DNA from 2 places in the Sphingomonas sp. 320_CC genome. Region 2 is predicted to be linked to the other one. Evidence: riboswitches for the same ligand, from Rfam matches in the RefSeq annotation. Region 2 holds a riboswitch; the other holds the start of a gene.
The links. Region 2 has a riboswitch for thiamine pyrophosphate ahead of AC59GX_RS12725 (TonB-dependent receptor). Riboswitches for the same ligand answer to the same signal wherever they lie in the genome.
Positions count from the first base shown of each region.

Region 1: linked by a shared signal. The riboswitch ahead of thiC (phosphomethylpyrimidine synthase ThiC) and the one ahead of AC59GX_RS12725 (TonB-dependent receptor) in region 2 are both predicted to bind thiamine pyrophosphate.

Region 1 covers NZ_JCAWAE010000002.1:721,010-724,171, reverse strand. The annotation lists gene AC59GX_RS10340 (ferritin-like domain-containing protein) at 1-255, shown strand, start outside; gene AC59GX_RS10335 (outer membrane protein) at 335-1,207, shown strand; TPP riboswitch at 1,617-1,726, shown strand; gene thiC (phosphomethylpyrimidine synthase ThiC) at 1,766-3,162, shown strand, end outside.
Region 2 covers NZ_JCAWAE010000003.1:256,194-259,355, forward strand. The annotation lists gene AC59GX_RS12715 (GNAT family N-acetyltransferase) at 1-341, opposite strand, end outside; gene AC59GX_RS12720 (hypothetical protein) at 527-862, shown strand; TPP riboswitch at 1,162-1,271, shown strand; gene AC59GX_RS12725 (TonB-dependent receptor) at 1,325-3,162, shown strand, end outside.

The DNA.
Region 1 (3,162 bases), on a different contig from region 2:
GACAGCCTCGACGGCACCGTCACCAACGCGACGACCGGCGTGATCGGCGACGACGACCAGGGCATCACCGGGTCGGATCCGACGATCTCGAACATCGTGCCCACCGATGCGAACGGCCTGGCCTACAGCCGCTCGGTCGCTCAGGTGCACAACATCGTCTACCTGACGCCCACTGCAAAGATCGGCGGCGGCTTCTTCCCCAACGGGACCAACAACCGCCTCGACTCGCTGCGGACCAGCGGCGCCAACGCGTGATCGCGATCACTGCCTGAAACTGAAACCTTGGGCCGCGGCGAGCAATGGGAGCGCCGCGGCCCTCGTTTGGGGAACGACCATGACCAACTTCACGAAGCTCACCATGCTCGCCGGTCTCGCGACCGCGGGCATTTTCGCTGTCCCGGCCGCCGCGCAGGACATGACCACCGACACCAAGCCGTTCTCGGGCGTCTATATCGGCGCGGCCGGCGGCTATGACGTCCAGGGCAACGACGTCGGCTCGTCGATCCTGTTCGACCGCAACAACGACGGCAATTTTAGCGACAGCGTCAACACCATCACCGGCGCCAACGCCTTCTCGCCGGGCTTCTGCAACGGCTCCGCCCGCACCGCGGTGCCCGCTTATGGTTGCCGCAACGACGACGACGGCTGGTCGTATTACGGCCGCGCGGGCTTCGACGTGCAGCGCGGTCCGTTCGTGGTCGGCATCGTCGGCGAATTCGGCAAGTCCGAGATCACCGACAGCGTCGCCGCCTTCTCGACCACGCCCGCCAGCTACACGATGGCACGCAAGCTGAAGTGGGAAGGCTCGGCCCGCCTCCGCGCCGGTCTCGCCGCGCGCAACACGCTGTTCTACGCCACCGGCGGCGCCGGCTATGCCAAGATCGACAATCTGTTCTTCACCACCAACACCGCCAACGCGTTCGCAGCCACCGGTTCGGACAAGAAGTGGGGCTATGTCGGTGGCGGCGGCATCGAGCAGAAGCTGACCAAGAACATCTCGATCGGCATGGAATACACCTACCACCAGTACAAGGATGACGACGCACGCGTCCTCGTCACCGCTGGCAGCGCGATCACCGGCAGCCCGGTCTTGCTCGCGAACAACCCGTTCGTGCTCGCCCCCAACACCGCCGGCACGGCCTTCCGCCGCAGCGACGACCAGTTCCGCTGGCACTCGCTGCGCGGCACGGTGAGCTTCCGGTTCTGAGGCGAAGGGCGGCCTGCACCAAGCTGGTGCATGACTCGCCCAAGCCCGGCAAGCGCAGCAAAGCACGCCACAAGGCGTAGCTCAGCTACGACTGACGGCGCGCGGAGTGACAGAAAAGGCCGTTGCCCCAACCCGGGCAGCGGCCTTTTCTTTATGTGCTCGATCCTCCCCCGCCAGGGGGAGGTGGCACCGAAGGTGACGGAGGGGGAGGGCCACGCAACAGCGGTGATCCCTTACCGCCCCTTCGTCTGGCAAGTGCCAGCCACCTCCCCCTGGCGGGGGAGGATCGCTAAAGCTTCCGATCGCCCTGAGCGAAGTCGAAGGTCAAGCCCCAAGCCCAAACGTCTCGCCCCCGCACCCCAAGCCCCCCCAAATTCCCCATTGCACCCCACCCCAACCCCCCTATGCTCACCCCACCCCGGGGGAGCGCTAATCCGCGCTTGAGAGGAAGGCAGGAGCCTTCGACCCGCTGAACCTGATCCGGTTGATACCGGCGGAGGGAGGGAGCGGTCGCCACAGAACCGTAAGCCTTGCTCCGAGACCCGTAGGAGCAAGCGCATGGCCGTCACGCAAAAGACCACCGACATCGGCGTAACCACCGGCCCGATCCGAGGCTCGCGCAAAATCCACGTCGCGGTCCCCTCCAGCCCGGAAGTCCGCGTCGCCATGCGCGAGATCATCCTCGACCCGAGCTGCTCCGAACCCCCGTTACGCGTCTACGACACCAGCGGCCCCTACACCGACCCCCGCGCGACGATCGACATCAACGCCGGCCTCCCCCAGCTCCGCCGCGCCTGGATCGAAGCCAGAGGCGACGTCGAATCCTACGAAGCCCGAGAACTCCGCCCCGAAGACAACGGCTATCTTGCCGCCAGCCGGCTCGGTTCAGACCGCACCGCCCAAGCGGCATCGCAGGGCGGCAACAAAGACTCCGGCGTCCCCCAATTCCCCGCCACCATCAAGCGCCCCCTCCGCGCGCGCGCCGGCCACAACGTCAGCCAGATGCACTACGCCCGCCGCGGCATCATCACCCCAGAAATGGAATACGTCGCCACCCGAGAAAACCTCGGCCGAGCCATGCTGAAAGACTACAAGCGAGACGGCGAAAGCTTCGGCGCGCAGATCCCCGACTTCGTAACCCCCGAATTCGTCCGCGACGAGATCGCCCGCGGTCGCGCGATCATCCCCAACAACATCAACCACCCCGAATCCGAACCGATGGCGATCGGCCGCAACTTCCTCGTCAAGATCAACGCCAACATCGGCAACTCCGCGGTTGCCAGCAACGTCGCCGCCGAAGTCGACAAGCTCGTCTGGTCGATCCGCTGGGGCGCGGACACGGTGATGGACCTCAGCACCGGCCGCAACATCCACGACACCCGCGAATGGATCCTGCGCAACTCGCCAGTCCCGATCGGCACCGTGCCCATCTACCAGGCGCTCGAAAAGGTCGGCGGCGTCGCCGAGGACCTCACCTGGGAGATCTTCCGCGACACGCTCATCGAGCAGGCCGAACAGGGCGTCGATTACTTCACGATCCACGCCGGCGTGCGCCTCGCCTACATCCCGATGACCGCGAAACGCGTCACCGGCATCGTCTCGCGCGGCGGCTCGATCATGGCGAAATGGTGCCTCAGCCACCACAAGGAGAGCTTCCTCTACGAGCGCTTCGACGAGATCACCGAGATCATGAAGGCGTACGACATCGCCTACAGCCTCGGCGACGGCCTGCGCCCCGGCAGCATCGCCGACGCCAACGACGAAGCGCAGTTCAGCGAACTCTACACGCTCGGCGAACTCACCCACCGCGCGTGGAAGAGCGACGTCCAGGTCATGATCGAAGGCCCCGGCCACGTGCCGATGCACAAGATCAAGGAGAACATGGACAAGCAACTCGAGGTCTGCGGCGAAGCACCCTTCTACACGCTAGGACCACTCACCACGGACATAGCCCC
Region 2 (3,162 bases):
CCGGCTAATTGCCAATTGGTGCGTGTCAAAAGTCCGACAGCGGCGCTGTTATCGATACCGGTCGAGATGAAGACTCTGCCACTCAGGACAGATTTCAGTTCGGCTATCAACGATTGGGCGATCCCGTTGCGACGATAGTCCGGATCGACGACCAGTTTGTTCACATAGTCCTTGCCGATGCATCCGCCGGTCTGCCACGCGATATAGCCTGCGATGACGCCGTCCACTTCGGCTACCAGCATGCGGCGCTCGACGATCTCCGCGATCCGGTCTCCGGGGAAGGAATCGAACGTCATCAACCGGGAAAGGTCATACGGTTCGGCGGCTCGGATCGCGGTCATGGTCTTTCCCTGTTGCAACCGATCGCCGGTTCCAGGTCGGCGACTTGAAGGGCAGAACGGACGTTCCGGCTGGAAGTCTCACGAGTTGCTTTAGATTATAGAGATTCCTGGTACGTTCTCGCTTCGGGTAGCGGGCGTGCGCGAACGAGTTGCCTGGACCGTGTTCGCGCGGATAAGCTGGCGGAATGGAAAACACCGCACCGCAGCTTGACCTGTTCACCCGCCTCGAAATCGCGATCGAGGAGCGCAACGAGGCCGCCGAAGCCTTCGACGTCTTCAAGCAGGATGCCGTGATGGCACACGCTCCGGCTGCTGGAGCAGAGCCGGCCGTGACGAGCGAGGACGCCGCCGATGCCGCCGCGGGCGAGGTCGACGACTTCAACGCGGAGGTGAACGCGCTGTTGCAGGGCGCGACGGACGCGGAGCTTGCGGGCGCGTACGACCAGTCGGGCGGCGAGGTCGGCAACCCGGTGGCCGAGGCGCTGCTGGGAGAGATCAAGCGTCGCGAGGGTCGCGCCTGATCGTACGACGTCGCCGTTAGTCGCCACATTTTGTGATGCGGTGAGTCTTTAAGCCGCGTTGCAACGTAACTGTCACACCGCCGCGGTGTTGGCGCTCCCTTGCCGACCCTGGTGGTGCTCGTCGATCGAGCAGTAGAGGCGGTCGGCCTACCTTGTTTTCACAGCATGTTTTCTGGGTAGGCCGGCCGCTGCGCGCCATTCTTGGGGAGGGGCTTGAGGTTCGCCGGTGCACCGCGTGCGGCACTCCAGCCAGATCAACGTGATAGCCCTTTCCACCACTCGCCCAACCGCCTAAGCGGCACGTATCCCCGGGGGGCCGCTGATGTGCGGCTGAGAGGTGGGCAACAGCCCATGACCCGCTGAACCTGATCCGGCTTATACCGGCGTAGGGAGGGTCTGCGGCTGGCCCGTCGTCCCTCCGATTGGAGTGGACGTGACGTTTTTTAATGCTGGTTTTTTGTTGTGACGCGCCCGTTTATAGCGCGTGGCCGCCCTGCTTTCCGGGTAGCGCTGACCCTCTCGGCGAGCCTTGCCGCATCCTCTGCAAGCGCGCAGGTCGCGTCCGAGCCTGTCGAACCCGCTGAATTCCGGGTGGTCGGCAAGCAGGACCCGGCAGGCTTGCTGCCCGACCAGAAGGTGCCACGCGCGCAGAGTGCGATCTCGGCCGACTTCATCGTCAAGCAGGCGCCGACGCTCAACGCGTTTCAGTTGGTGACGCTGCTGCCCGGCGCGAACGTCGCATCGAGCGACCCGTACGGCCTGTCGACGAGTTCCAGCCTGACGCTGCGCGGTCTCGGCCAGGACGAGATCGGCGTGCTGATGGAAGGCGCGCCGCAGAACGACATCGGCTATTATTACGCCTACCCGTCGCAGTTCGCCGACCCGGAGAACCTCAAACGCATCTCGCTCGCCCAAGGGTCGGTCGATATCGACTCGCCGACGCTCGGCGGGGCAGGGGGGATGTTGTCGCTCGCACTCGACGATCCGAAGGCGCGTCCCGGCGCACTCGTCGACCTGTCGCTCGGGAGCTACGCGGCGCGGCGTGGGTTCTTCCGCGTCGATAGCGGGATGATCGGCAATACCGGGCTGAAGGCGTTCCTGTCCTATTCGAACACCCGAGCGGATAATTGGCGAGGTGCCGGCTACGATACGCGCCAGCATATCGACGCCAAGCTGCTCAACGAATGGGGCGCCGGCAACCGCGCCAGCCTCGCGCTGTCGTACAACGACGCGAACTCGTCGAGCTACCCGAGCCCGACGCTCGCCGAATGGACCGCACAAGGTCGCGGCTTCAACTACGACAAGCGCTATACGGCGGGGAGCACCAACTACTGGCGCCTGTACCGCGCGCCGTTCCGCAACCTCTACGCCTCCGCACCGGTGCACCTCGTGCTGAACGATCGGCTGGCGCTCGACACCACCACATACCTCCAGTTCGGTTACGGCAACTCGCCCTACGGCACGCAACTGACCACCGAAGGCAATTTCCTCGGTACTGAGGAACTGGCGCAGCCGATCGCGCTGCCCGGTGCGGTCGACGGCGTTGCGACCGTGCTCGGCAACTACACCGGCGACCAGATGCGGACCGGCAACGTCAGCAAGCTGACCTTCAAGACCGGTGCGCACACGCTCACGGCGGGGTTATGGTTCGACTACGGCACCGACCGCGTCACGCAGTCCTACACCTCGATCGACGCAGACGGGCAGCCGACCGATCGCTGGGGCTATCGCGCCAAGGCGATCCGCACCGCCGATGGCCGCCTGCTCGCCTATGAGAACCAGCGCACCGTCACCGTGACGAAGGGCTTCTTCCTCGCCGACAGCATCGCGCTGACGCCGCGGCTGACGATCGATGCCGGGTTCAAGGGCGTGAACGTGCTGCGTAACGGCCGCAATTACCTCCCCGGGCCGCAGGACAAGGTGCGCAACGACAGCTTCGCCGCGCTGCCGCGCGCCGCGATCCACTACCGGATCGACGATCGCCAGCAGCTGTTCGCCAACATCACCACCAACTTCCGCACGCCCAACGAGTTCACGCTCTATAACAGCTATTATGGTGGCGAAGTGGTCGTGCAGGGGACGAACGCGCTCAAGAACGAATATTCGGTGTCGCAGGAGATCGGCTATCGGTTCATCGGCGAACAGCTATCCGCTTCGGTGACGGGCTTCCACTACAAGTTCCGCAACCGCCAGCTCGCGACCGTGCTCGACCAGGGCGGCGCGCAGGTGAATGCCACCCTCAACGCTGGCGGCCAGACCTCGTACGGCGTCGATGCGGAGATCGACTACCGCCCGGTCGC